DNA from 2 places in the Mesorhizobium sp. WSM4821 genome. Region 2 is predicted to be linked to the other one. Evidence: riboswitches for the same ligand, from Rfam matches in the RefSeq annotation. Region 2 holds a riboswitch; the other holds the start of a gene.

Region 1 (6,912 bases), 3.3 Mb from region 2:
AAAGCATTGTGTGCGGTTTCCCTTTGAAAGAAACACGATTTTCCTCTGGTACGACAGGGATGCCGGTGGCTACGGCAGATGCAGAGCGCGCTTTCTGGGGTGGCAGGCGGCCACCGGGCAAGGACGAAACAAGCCGAGATAGCGGCTGTAGCCGACAGAAGCCCCTCCCCTCCTCGTCACGCGCCAAACAGCCGCCGGTCCCAGTAGACGGGCTGGTGCAGACTTGTCTGGATCCTTGAAAACTCCGGATGCGCCGGATTGATCAGCACATTGCAATCGAAACGCGCCACGACACTCGGCACCAGCAGGATGACGCTGCGCCGTTCTAAACACCAGGTTTCGCCAATCCCTTGCTCACCGTCGCCGGCATCGTGTCCCAGCCGGGCAGTGACGGCTGGGAAAAGACCTCATAGCTCAGCCCGTGCGGGATCGTGATTTCGATGTAGTGCTGGTTCGGCGGCAGTCGGCCGCTGCCATGCGCCAGCTTTTCCAACAGGCCGGTCGAATAGTGCTCGCTGGTGTAGATGATGGGACTTCCGGGCGTGTTCCATCGGCCTGGCGCAATTGTCGAGCCGGTCGCGTCAAAGATCGGGTAGGTGCCGGCCGGATCGCCGATGCGAAAGGACGATAGCGTGCGATCGAGAGTCTGCGCCGTCACGCAGCGCTGCCGTACTTCAGACTTGCGAGGATATCCACCACCATTTCGGCGCCGAACTCGCTCAGGATAACGACGTCGATCGGTCGCTTGTCCTCGATCATCGGGTGCGGCCGAAACAGGAAATCGCGCGCTTCCTCTTCGTTCTGCCAGACATCGACAGCAAGGCCCCAGACGCGCGCCACGCGGGCCAATCGTGTGCCCTCGTCCGACGATAGGCGATGGACCGCCTTGCGCCGCTCGTAGGTCGCCTTGGGGATCAGCCGGTATTTGAACTGAGCATCGCCAGGCGCCAGAAGATGCGCAACGCGCTCGAGCGCCCCGATGGGAAGTCCATTCTCGATCCGGGAGATCAGCCCGAAAGGCGACCGCGCCGCCACCTCTTCAACGGGCAGCCCCAACACGTCGGCGACATTGCCGAACGCTAGCATCACGCTCCACTCCATTTGAGGCAAAATATAGCCTCACATGGTGCGCCGTGCAAGCCGCTTGCATCAGCGCGAACCGATCCGCCAACAGTTTTAACCTGCCATCCTTGCGGTGGCGCCGTTCGCTCGCAACGCGGCCATCAGCATCGTCCCGGCCGAAAACTGCCCTGCCCTCGCCTTCTCGGTGAGAACGCGCAGATAGCCACCAGCTGACTCCATGTGCTTTGCCCGCTGCAGAATGCAGGCAATCACCACCGCGGCGATTTCCTGCCCCATGACATGGCAGGCATCCTCATACGCTGACGGCGAAACACCAGGTATCCTCGCACCTGGGCGGCGGTTCTCATGAAATCGCGCCAGTTGCCGATCCCCTCAACGGCGTAGTCTGCAATTTCGGGGCAGGCCTTCAGCACTAGCCCCAGCGGATAGCTTTTCGGCGGCTCTGCGGTCCTCGTTAGTGGCTCGGCCGCCGCCCTACCGCCGGATCGAGCGAGAGCGCCTGGTCGTCGGCGTAGAGCTGGTCTCGAACAGCTGCAGGCCGGAACGACGCTGTTCCGGCCTGCCTGCCTTTTGCATTTTTAAGAGCCCGCGACGTGCGGCAGAAGTTCAACCACACCGCGATAGATCATCTCGCCGGCTACGTAGAGGATGATCACCAGCCCGACATAGGCGATCCAGCGATGCTTCTGGAGCAGATTGGCAATGAAGCTTGCGGCAATGCCCATCAGCGCGATGGAGAGGATAAGGCCGAAGATCAACACGTTCGGGTGCTCGCGCGCGGCACCCGCTACCGCCAGGACATTGTCGAGCGACATGGACACATCGGCGATGACGATCTGCCAGGTTGCCTGCGCCAGGGTCTTGCGTTGAGCTTTGCCGGCTACGATGCCGTCGTGGTCGACGTCATTTTCGGAAAGCGCTTCGATCGCCTGTGCTTCCTGCGCATGGTTTTGCCGGAGTTCGCGCCACATCTTCCAGCATACCCACAACAGCAACACACCGCCGGCCAACAGTAAGCCGACGATCTGCAGGAGCTGGGTTGTCGCGGCCGCAAAGCCGATGCGCAGAACGGTCGCTGCGACAATGCCAATGAGGATCGCCTTTCTGCGCTGCTCTTTGGGCAGCCCGGCCGCGGCAAGGCCGATAACGATGGCGTTGTCGCCGGCCAGCACCAGGTCGATCATGATGACCTGCAAGAGAGCGGTCATTGCTTCGGGACTGAAAAATTCTGTCATACGGCACCCTTGCGTTCAGCTAGGGGTGACGCGGCTTGCGAGCAAAACCGTAGAGCAACGCGGACACCGCGTATGACAGGAGAAATGCCGCTACAGCTGAAGAGATCTCAAAGCCAGGCCACCCGGATTAAAATTCCAGTCCGACATCACAGTCCTGATGGACTGCCAGAGGGGCCCGGCCTGGTAGCACCTAGCTAATTGCGGAATGCGACAAACTCAAGACTTAAATGTGCTCCGGCATATGCAAGACCAGGTCTCACGCTCATGGCTGCGCGGTACTGCGATCGGTTTCTTCGGGTGCTCTTCCCGCCAGCGGCAGCCCGAAGGCGCTTGACAAGATAGCGATCGCCCGCTCAACTTGACGCATTCACCAGGGGAGTCCCGGCAAGGGGCTGAGATACTGCTGGCTTTTGCGGCGCAGTGACCCGTTGAACCTGATCCAGTTCATACTGGCGTAGGGACGGTGCAAGCGCTTTGCGGGGCCTCATGCCCGAAAACCTGTAAGCAGGCAGGAAAAGCGTCTTTTCATCCTTCCGGCACAGAACTGGGTCTCCAATGCATGAGCAAAGGAGCCTCAAATGAATGCCATTACCCCCGCCGTCTCGACGGGACCGTTGCCCGCCTCGAGGAAGATCCACAAACCCGGCACGATCCACCCGCAAATCAGGGTGCCGATGCGGGAAATCGCCGTCCATCCGACGGCCGGCGAACCGCCCGTCACCGTCTACGATCCGTCCGGGCCCTATACGGATCCGAGCGTCGAGACGAATATCGAGAACGGACTTTCCCGGTTCCGGCACGCGTGGATCAAGGCGCGCGGCGATGTCGAATCTAGGGAAGGCCGTAATGTCAGACCGGAGGACAACGGCTTCGCCTCAGGCGAACGGCTGACGCCGGAATTTCCTGTCCGCCACCGGCCGCTGAAGGCCTTGGCAGGCAAAGCGGTGACGCAGCTTGCCTATGCGCGCGCCGGAATCATCACCCCGGAGATGGAGTTCGTCGCCATTCGTGAAAATCTCGGCCGCGAGAGCCTGCGCGGCGGGATGCAGCGCGACGGCGAGTCTTTCGGCGCGGCGATCCCTGATTTCGTCACGCCGGAATTCGTGCGCGACGAGGTGGCGCGCGGGCGGGCGATCATTCCCGCCAACATCAACCACCCGGAGAGCGAGCCGATGATCATCGGCCGCAATTTCCTGGTCAAGATCAATGCCAATATCGGCAATTCGGCGGTCACCTCCTCGATGGCCGAAGAGGTCGAAAAAATGGTCTGGGCGATCCGCTGGGGAGCCGACACGGTGATGGATCTGTCCACCGGCCGCAACATCCACAACATCCGCGAATGGATCGTCCGCAATTCGCCGGTGCCGATCGGTACCGTTCCGCTCTATCAGGCGCTTGAGAAGGTCGGAGGAATCGCCGAGGACCTGAGCTGGGAAGTCTACCGCGACACGCTGATCGAACAGGCCGAACAGGGCGTCGACTATTTCACGATCCATGCCGGCGTGCGGCTGCACTACATCCCGCTGACAGTCGACCGGGTCACCGGCATCGTCAGCCGGGGCGGCTCGATCATGGCCAAATGGTGCCTGCATCATCACCGCGAAAGCTTCCTTTATGAGCATTTCGAGGAAATCTGCGATATCGCCAGAGCTTACGACGTGTCGTTCTCGCTTGGCGACGGCCTTCGTCCCGGCTCGATCGCCGACGCCAACGATGCGGCGCAATTCGCCGAACTGGAAACGCTTGGCGAGCTGACCAGGATCGCCTGGGGCAAGGATTGCCAGGTGATGATCGAGGGGCCGGGCCATGTCCCCATGCACAAGATCAAGCAGAACATGGACAGGCAGCTCGAAGTCTGCGGCGAGGCGCCGTTCTACACGCTCGGGCCGCTGACGAGCGACATCGCGCCGGGCTACGACCACATCACCTCCGGCATCGGGGCGGCGATGATCGGCTGGTACGGCACGGCCATGCTCTGCTACGTCACGCCCAAGGAGCATCTCGGCCTGCCTGATCGCAACGACGTCAAGACCGGTGTCATCACCTACAAAATAGCCGCTCACGCCGCCGATCTCGCCAAGGGTCATCCGGCAGCGAAGCTGCGTGACGATGCATTGTCGCGGGCGCGGTTCGAATTTCGCTGGGAAGACCAGTTCAACCTGTCGCTCGACCCTGAAACCGCGCGCTCCTTCCACGACGAGACCTTGCCGAAGGAGGCGCACAAGCTGGCGCATTTCTGCTCCATGTGCGGGCCGAAATTCTGCTCGATGCGCATCTCCCACGACATTCGGGCCGAGGCCCAGAAAGAGGGCATGGCGGCGATGGCGGCGAAATACCGCGAGGGCGGTGATCTCTATATGGCGGTGAACGGCGACCCGCCTGGACCGGAGGTGTCGGAGCCGTCATGAGGGTTCTGGTCAAGGGGGCCGGCATCGCCGGCCTCACCGCCGCTTGCGAACTCGCCGCCCGCGGTGCGGCGGTGACCGTCGCCGAAATCCGCGATGGCCTTAGCGGCAACGCCTCATGGATGGCCGGCGGCATGCTGGCGCCCTGGTGCGAGCGCGAAAGCGCCGAGCAGCCGGTGCTGGATCTCGGACGCGACGCCGCCGAGTGGTGGGATGCGGCGCTGCCGGGCCGTGTCACGCGGGCCGGAACGCTGGTTTTGGCGATGCCGCGGGATGCGGGCGAACTCGACCGCTTTGCAAGCCGCACCTCGGGCCATCGGCTGGTCGACGAAGACGAAATTGCGCTGCTGGAGCCCGATCTCGCCGGCCGTTTCGGCCGCGGGCTGTTCTTCCCCGGCGAAGCCCATCTCGATCCACGCCGTGCAATGGCGGCGCTGCATGAAAAGCTCGCCGGAAGCGGCGTCGAATTCCGCTTCGGAGTGGACGCCCAATCTATGACGGGGTTCGACCGCGCGATCGACTGCACGGGCATGGCTTCCCGCGATGACAGGCTGCGCGGCGTTCGCGGCGAGATGCTGATCCTGCATGCGCCGGATATTTCGCTGTCGCGCCCGGTCAGGCTGCTGCACCCGCGCTTGCCGCTCTATCTGGTGCCGCGCGCCGACCACCATTTCATGGCAGGCGCAACGATGATCGAGAGCCTGTCGGCAGGACCGGTCACGGCGCGCTCGATGATGGAACTCCTGAATGGCGCCTATTCGGTTCATCCCGCCTTCGGCGAGGCTGCCATCGTTGAGACGGCCGTCGGCATTCGCCCGGCCTTTCCCGACAATTTGCCGCGCGTCCAGATGAGCGGAAAGACAATCGCCATCAACGGACTCTACCGCCACGGTTTCCTGCTCGCCCCCGCCATGGCGCGCCAGGCGGCCGAGCTTGTTTTTTATTCCGACAGACCAGTGGAGCTTTGCTGATGAAACTGACAGTCAACGGCGAAGCGCATGAGATCGCCGCCGCCACCCTGGCGGAGCTTCTCGCTGCGCTCGACTACGAAGGCAGCTGGCTTGCAACGGCCGTGAACAGCGACCTCGTGCATGCGACTGAGCGGACACTGTTCCAGTTGAAGGACGGCGACCGGATCGAAATTCTCTCACCGATGCAAGGGGGTTAGCAACGTGCTCGAGCTTTACGGAACGAAGCTTGCCTCGCGCCTGCTTCTCGGCACCGCGCAGTACCCCTCGCCGGCCATTCTGGCCGATGCGGTCAAGGCATCGCGCGCATCGGCGGTGACCGTCTCATTGCGCCGCGAAATGGCAGGCGGCAGGGGTGGAGAGAAATTCTGGTCGCTCATCCAATCATTGCAGTTGCACGTCTTGCCCAACACCGCCGGTTGTCACTCCGTCAAGGAAGCCGTCACCACCGCAAAGATGGCGCGCGAGATCTTCGGCACCAACTGGATCAAGCTCGAGGTGATCGGCAATCATGACACGCTGCAGCCTGACGTGTTCGGTTTGGTCGAGGCCGCGCGAATCCTGTGCGAAGACGGTTTTGCCGTATTCCCGTATACCACGGATGATCTCGTCGTCGCCGAGCGGCTGCTGGGGATAGGCTGCAAGGTTCTGATGCCGTGGTGCGCGCCGATCGGTTCGGCGCTCGGACCGGTAAATGTCACCGCGCTGCGTTCGATGCGCGGCCATTTTCCGGATGTCCCGCTGATCGTGGATGCGGGCATCGGCCGCCCATCTCACGCGGCTGTGGTGATGGAACTCGGCTTCGACGCTGTGCTCCTCAACACGGCGGTGGCCAAGGCCGCAGATCCGGTCGGCATGGCGCGCGCATTCGGCAAGGCGGTCGGCGCCGGCCGTGAGGCCTATCGCTCGGGCCTGCTCGAGCCGCGCGACGTCGCCGTCCCATCGACGCCGACGATTGGCCAGGCTGTCTTTCAATGAAACTCGACCCTTTTTATCTGATCGTCGACAGCGCCGCCTGGATCGAAAGGCTGGCGCCGCTCGGCGTCAGCCTGGTGCAGCTTCGCGTCAAGAACCTCGACGAGGCTGCGCTGCGCGCCGAGATCCGCAAGGCGAAGGCCTTGTGCGCCCGCTACAAATGCCAGCTCATCATCAATGACTTCTGGCGGCTGGCGATCGAGGAGGAATGCGACTTCATTCATCTCGGGCAGGAAGATCTGCAAG
Region 2 (6,912 bases):
CAGATTGAGCAGCGTCGATTTTCCCGAGCCGCTCGGCCCCATGATGGCCGTGATCCTCGAAGCGGCGAACTCGACGTCGAACAGGAACGGCGCTTCGCCATAGCTGAACGAGACCTTTTCCAGCCGCACGGCCGTACCGTTTTCCGCGCCGGTGAGCATCATGATTTTTCTCCCCGTCCCAGCCAGTGAGCGGTCAGGACAAGCGCGAGACAGACCAGACCGAGCAGCAACGCCAGGCCTGCGGCGTCCAGCGTGCGATAGCTGCCCATGCGCGCCAGCAGGAGATAAGGAAGTGTCTGCAGGGAATCGCTGCCGAACAGGGCAATGACGCCGAGATCGCCGAGCGACAACGCCATGGCAAAGGCGAAACCGGTGGCGAGCGGCCGCCGCAGCGACGGCCAGTCGACCAGACGGAACCGGTTCCAGCCGGTAATGCTAAGCAGCAGACAGATCCGTTCGTGGCGTTCGCTCGCCGCATCATAGCCGGGGCGGATGGCGCGGATGGCAAACGGCATCGCCATCACCGCATTGACGGTGACGACCATGACAGGGGCGACGGCAAAGACGTTGCTGACGGTGCGCAGGAGCAGGAACCAACCGGTGCCGATGACGATGGGTGGCACGACGAGGGCGAAACCAGCGCCGGTATCGGTGGCGTGCTCGAGCAGCGTCTTGGCGCCGACGCGACGGTTCAAGGCCAGCGCCCGCCGTGCCATGACGAGTGACAGCGACAACGCCACCGAAAGCAGCGCCGCCAGCAAGGCGAGCACGACGCTGGTCAGCGTCGCTTGCCGCACCGCGCTCTCGCCCGTCAGCCGGCTGAGATCGGCGCCAAGGCCTGACGTCACGATGGCCGCCATTGGCCCGGCTACGAACAGCAGTGCCAGAACGATCAACGCGCCGTTCAGCGTGGTCTCGGCGGTGCCTGGCAATATATACCGGCGCGGCGCCACCGGCAGGTTGGCGTCGCCGACAGTGTTGGCACCGAGCCGCATCAATGCCAGCACCACGACGAAGGTCAGCACGATCTGCAACAGCGTCAGCGTCACCGCGCGGGCAGGATCGAAATCGAAACGCAGCGCCTGGTAGATGGCGACCTCCAATGTCGTCGCGCGCGGCCCGCCGCCCAGCGTCAGCACGATGGTAAAGGATGTCATGCAGAGCATGAAGACAAGCCCGGCGACCCCCGGCAGTGCCGCGCGCAGCGTCGGCCATTCGATCAGCCGGAAGGCAGGCCTGGCGCCCATGCCGAGCTGGCTCGCCAACCGCCACTGGTCGGCCGGCACTGTCCCCAAAGCTTCAAGGAACAGTCGCGTAGCCAGCGGCAAATTGAAGAAGACATGGGCGACGAGGATGCCGGACAGGCCGTATATGCCAGGCCAACCCTGACCGCCAGTCGCTGTGAGCAAGCCGGCGAAATAGCCGGCCCGGCCATAGAGCGCCAGAATGCCGAGCGCCGCGACGATGGCCGGCAGTGCCAGCGGCACGGCGAAGAGCTGCAGGATCAGGTCGCGGCCAAAGAAACGCGGATGCCGCGACAGCGCCCGAGCGACGAACAGCGCCGGCACGACGGAAAGTAGCGTCGACAGCAAAGCCTGCCAAAGCGTGAAGCGCGCGACGCGGAAGAGATAGGGATCGAAGGCCGACACGGTGCCGGAAGGGTCGCGTGCGCCTTCAAGGATAAGCCCCGCGAACGCTCCGCCGATCAGCAGCGCCACAGCGGCAAGCGCGAGAGTGCCAATGGTGACACGGGAGTCAGAAGGGGGTGCGTGCAGCACGTTCGACCACCTGACTCGAGATTCTTAGCGAGGATTGCGTTCCTTCGCGCCCCCCTCTGTCCTGCCGGACATCTCCCCCACAACAAGGGGGGAGATTGGCAGCTTCAGCATTCCGCTCGTCCCAGCAACTTTGGAGATTGGCGAAAGCCGGCGTGACGGCCGATCTCCCTCCATGTGGGGGAGATGTCCGGCAGGACAGAGGGGGGCGCCGTAGAGCAAACATCTTTGATCAGCTCGCCACGATTACTTGCTCATCACCGACAGCCATTCGTCGACCCAGGCCTTGCGGTTGGCGGCGACCTCTTCAGGGCTGAACATCAAGGTCCTGGTCGGCTTGACGAGCTTGTCGAAAGCCGGATTGAGCGGTTTCTCGGTCTTGCCGGCCGGGAACATCCAGTTGGTCTCCGGGATCACATCCTGGAATTTCGGTCCCGTCATGAAAGTCAGGAATTGTTCCGCCAGCGGGTTTTTGGCACCCGTGGTGGTGATGCCGGCGACCTCGATCTGCAGATACTCGCCCTCCTCGAAGGAAGCCGCCTGATAACGTTCGGTGTTCTCGGCGACCATGTGATAGGCCGGCGACGTGGTGTAGGACAGCACCATCGGCGCCTCGCCCTTGGTGAACAGGCCATAGGCCTCGCTCCAGCCCGGCGTCACTGTGAGCACCTTCGCCTTGAGCTTGGCCCAGGCTTCCGGCGCCTGGTCGCCATAGACCGACCTCACCCACAACAGCAGGCCGAGACCGGGCGTCGAGGTGCGCGGATCCTGAATGACGATCTTCTCGTCGGCATTGCCCTCGACCAGTTCCTTCAGGCTCTTCGGCGGGGTCTTCAGCTTTTCGGTGTCGTAGACGACGGCGAAATAACCATAGTCGAACGGCACGAAAACATCGTCGCTCCAGCCGCCCGGCACATTGACGTCCGCAACGGCGTTATGCGGCGAAAACAGGCCGGTTGCCTTGGCTTCCGCGGTCAGATTGGTGTCGAGGCCGAGCACGATATCGGCCTTGGTAGCGACCCCTTCCAGCTTGACGCGGTTGAGCAGCGCGACGCCATCGGCGACCGCGACGAAATCGAGAGTACAGCCGCATTCCACCTCGAAGGCCTTCTTCACCGCAGGACCTGGACCCCAATCGGCGGTGAAGCTCTCATAGGTATAGACGGTGAGTTTCTCCTGCGCGGACGCCGGCCCGGTGCCAGCGAGAACGGACGCCGCCAGGAGCACTGCTGAGACATGAGAGTAAAAAAGCGTGCGCATCGGCGCCTCCTTCGTTCGCATTGAAAGGAATTGAGGCGTCGGGTTGTCCGAAACGTCTAATCCCTCCGCCGGTACAAACCGGATCAGGTTCAGCGGGTTGGCATGGCTGCCTCTCAGCCGGTCCGCGTAGATCGCGTCCAGCACCCCGTTAGAGCGTTTCGACACATAGGCCCGGCCCAGGTGCGGCGCAAGCGGAAGTTTGCCGGGCATCCGGAGCGCGGCCTTCCGTTTCACCTTTCGTTTCCTGGACAGGGCTGGTAAGGGCCACGATATATGAGCACATTCACCATCCTGCTTGGCGGCGATCTCATCCGCACGCCGCTGCTCGACCGCCAGGTCGCCGGCACACGCGTCATCGCCGCCGATGCCGGCATCGGCCATGCCCGGACTTTGGGCCTCACGCCGGAACTCTGGGTCGGCGACTTCGATTCCGTCCCGGCGGATTTGCCGGACGATCTGGCTGCCGTTCCCCGCCAGGTGTTTCCGGCCGAAAAGGACAATACCGACGGCGAATTGGCCATCGCCGCCGCGCTCGAACGCGGCGCGACCAGCCTCGTGCTCGCAGGCGCGTTCGGCGGCAGGCGCATCGACCACGCATTCCTGCATCTGGCGCTCAGCCTGCGACTGGCGGAACGCGGGACGGACGTGCTTTTGACCAGCGGGGCGCAGGAAGGCATCCCCTTGCTTCCCGGCAAGGCCGGCTTCGACTACGCCGACGGTACGCTGTTTTCGATCCTCGACTTCTCCGATCTTTCCGGCCTGACCGTCACCGGCGCCAAATGGCCGCTGAACCATGTCGAGGTGGCGTTCGGCTCGTCGCTGACCCTCTCCAACGAGGTCAAGGGCCGGCTCGAAATCGCGCTGGACAGCGGCCGCGCGCTGTTGCTCGCCCATCCTTTTCCCTTACCTGAAAGCTGACATGGCGCCGCCGCTTCTCAATCTCGACGGGATAAAACTGACCTTCGGTGGCACGCCGTTGCTCGACGGGGCGGAACTGACAGCGTCGGCCGGCGACAAGATCGCCCTGGTCGGCCGCAACGGCTCGGGCAAGTCGACATTGCTCAAGATCGCAGCGGGATTGATCGAGCCGCAGGACGGCGAGGTGTTTCGCCAGCCTTCGGCGACAGTGCGCTACCTGCCGCAAATGCCGGACATGGACGGTTTCGCCAGCGTCCGCGCCTATGTCGAGGCGGGACTCGGACCCGCCGACGATCCCTACCGCGCCACCTATCTGATGGAGCATCTCGGCCTGTCCGGCGAGGAACGGCCGAACGACCTGTCCGGCGGCGAGGCGCGCCGCGCCGCACTTGCCCGCGTCATGGCGCCGGAGCCCGACATTCTCCTCCTCGATGAGCCGACCAACCATCTCGACTTGTCGGTCATCGAATGGCTGGAGGAGGAGCTTGCCCGCACCTCTTCGGCGCTGATCGTCATCTCGCACGACCGCCGTTTCCTCGAACGCCTGTCGCGCGCCACCGTCTGGCTCGATCGCGGCCAGACCCGCAGGCTCGACAAGGGCTTTGGCCATTTCGAGGAATGGCGCGACACCGTACTGGAAGAGGAAGAGCGCGAGCAGCACAAGCTCGGCCGCCAGATCGTCCGCGAGGAGCACTGGCTGCGCTATGGCGTGACAGCGCGGCGCAAGCGCAACATGCGCCGGCTCGGCGAATTGCAGACCATGCGCCAGCGTTTTCGCGGCCATCGCGGCGCCGAGGGCGCTGCGACCATGGTGGCCAGCGACGCGGCCGAATCCGGCAAACTGGTGATCGAGGCCAAGAACATCGAGAAGAGCTTTGGCGACCTCACGGTGGTCAGAGGCTTCTCGACCCGCATCCAGCGCGGCGACCGCGTCGGCTTGGTCGGGCCGAACGGCGCCGGTAAGACGACGCTACTGAAGATGCTGACCGGCGAATTGAAGCCGGACTCGGGCTCGGTGCGGCTCGGCACCAATCTGGAGATCGCCACACTCGATCAGAAGCGCGAGGCGGTCGATCCGCAAGAGACGCTGGCGCAATATCTCACCGACGGGCGCGGCGAGAACCTTGTTATCAACGGCGAGCAGCGCCACGTCGTCTCCTACATGAAGGACTTCCTATTCAAGCCGGAACAGGCGCGCACGCCGGTGCGCGAGCTTTCGGGCGGCGAGCTCGCGCGGCTGCTGCTGGCCCGCGTGCTGGCGCGGCCGGCAAACCTGCTGGTGCTCGACGAGCCGACCAACGACCTCGACATGGAGACGCTGGAACTGCTGCAGGAACTGGTCGCCGGTTTTGCCGGCACGGTCATCCTGGTCAGCCACGACCGCGATTTCCTCGATCGCACGGTGACCAGCCTGATCGCGCCGGACGGCGGCGGCCGCTGGATCGAATATGCCGGCGGCTATTCCGACATGCTGGCGCAGCGCGGCGGCACCAGGCTCGATGATCGCAAGGCGCGGCCGAAAGCCGAAACCGGCGAGGCGACAGCGGCGGGCAGGACAGAAGCGGCTGCGCCGAAAGGACCGGCGAAGAAACTGTCGTTCAAGCAGAAATTCGCGCTGGAATCGCTGCCGAAGAAGATCGAGGCCGTGGCAGCCTCGATCTCGCGGCTGGAGAACAACATCGCCGACCCGGCCTTTTACGAGCGAGACCCGGCCTCGTTCCAGAAGACTATCGCCGCCCTCGACAAGGAACGCGCCACCCTGGCTGCGCTCGAGGAGGAGTGGCTGGAACTGGAGATGCTGCGCGAGGAGATGGAGGAGGGGTAGAACGCAGGGCCGCGAATCCGGGTTAATGCGATGGCTGTCCGAGCACAGATGCCAGGTAATTTGTGCTCCATGCTGCCATTTTGCGTCTGCGCTTGATGGGTCGCTTGTCGTTGACGGCCCTGACGAGATTGATTGCGAAGTGGCGCACGATCGCCATGTTGACTGCGCCGTGGCCCTTTCTCAATCTCACTGGTCATCCTTGAAGATGACGTCGAGCGTCCAGTGCAGGGCGTTCTCGACCAGCCAGTGGCCGCGCACGGCGTGGGCGGCTCGCTCGGCAGTGAGATTGGCGGAAGCGATGTAGTAGCGCGTGTCGAAGCGGCTCCTGTCCTTGAGGTTGGTTCGCGAGCGGACGCGGATGATGGTTGTCGCGTCGGGAAGGCGCAGCTCTCCGGGAAAGCGCCGGCCGCCGGCCAGCCAGTCGGTTTCGCGGGAGACGGTGACGGTGCGCTCCTCGATGCGGCCATGAGCCTTGTCGATGTCGCTAAAGACCGAGGCTTGTCGCGGGAGCATCGTCGAAGTAGCGCTCGATCTCGGCCCTGAGCGTTGGCTGGTTGGGCCTTGACGGCGAGCAGATAGTCGGCCCCGGCATTGCGGATCGCCGTGGCGATCGTCGCATTGGTGGCGATGGCGTCGATCGAGACCAGCGCACCCTTGAGACCGTCATTTGCACCCAGTCGCTCCAGCAGCACGGGAATGGCAGTGGTCTCGTTGCTCTTGTCGGCGACCGCCTCCTGGCCGAGCACCAGACGCGACGTGGTGGCGAAGGCCGAGACCAGATGCAGCGGCGCGCGGCCCTCGCTGCGGTCATGGCTGCAGCGCGAGGTCTTGCCGTCGATGGCGATGAACTCCGGCTTGTCGGGCCAGGTCTCGCGCACCCATGCGGTGAAGCAATCCGAAAACAGGGCCGGATCGATGCGGTTCATCAGGATGGTCAGCCAGCGCCCGCCCGGCACGCCATGATGATAGGGAAGGTAGCGGCGCAGGAAGTCGAGATGAGCCTCGCCCCAGTCGGCGATCAGATCGTAATCCTCGCAATCGCAGATCGTGCCGCAGACGACGAGCAGCAGCACTTCGGGAAAAGGGTGCGCCACCCGCCAGGGCTCACGCGGGTCTTCAATGGCAGAGAAATGG

What was found. A riboswitch is a leader RNA that binds a small molecule or an ion and turns the genes downstream of it on or off. The one in region 2 is predicted to bind thiamine pyrophosphate.
Positions count from the first base shown of each region.
Region 1: another riboswitch for thiamine pyrophosphate. It lies ahead of thiC (phosphomethylpyrimidine synthase ThiC); the one in region 2 lies ahead of thiB (thiamine ABC transporter substrate binding subunit).

Region 1 covers NZ_CM148371.1:5,648,286-5,655,197, forward strand. The annotation lists partial or broken gene AC0NID_RS27630 (RES family NAD+ phosphorylase) at 177-658, opposite strand; gene AC0NID_RS27635 (antitoxin Xre-like helix-turn-helix domain-containing protein) at 655-1,086, opposite strand; partial or broken gene repC (plasmid replication protein RepC) at 1,177-1,559, opposite strand; gene AC0NID_RS27645 (TerC family protein) at 1,662-2,318, opposite strand; TPP riboswitch at 2,681-2,797, shown strand; gene thiC (phosphomethylpyrimidine synthase ThiC) at 2,897-4,726, shown strand; gene thiO (glycine oxidase ThiO) at 4,723-5,694, shown strand; gene thiS (sulfur carrier protein ThiS) at 5,694-5,891, shown strand; gene AC0NID_RS27665 (thiazole synthase) at 5,896-6,669, shown strand; gene AC0NID_RS27670 (thiamine phosphate synthase) at 6,666-6,912, shown strand, end outside.
Region 2 covers NZ_CM148371.1:1,740,262-1,747,173, reverse strand. The annotation lists gene thiQ (thiamine ABC transporter ATP-binding protein) at 1-162, opposite strand, end outside; gene thiP (thiamine/thiamine pyrophosphate ABC transporter permease) at 159-1,778, opposite strand; gene thiB (thiamine ABC transporter substrate binding subunit) at 2,022-3,035, opposite strand; TPP riboswitch at 3,079-3,193, opposite strand; gene AC0NID_RS08330 (thiamine diphosphokinase) at 3,309-3,953, shown strand; gene AC0NID_RS08325 (ABC-F family ATP-binding cassette domain-containing protein) at 3,955-5,778, shown strand; partial or broken gene AC0NID_RS08320 (ISAs1 family transposase) at 5,801-6,912, opposite strand, start outside.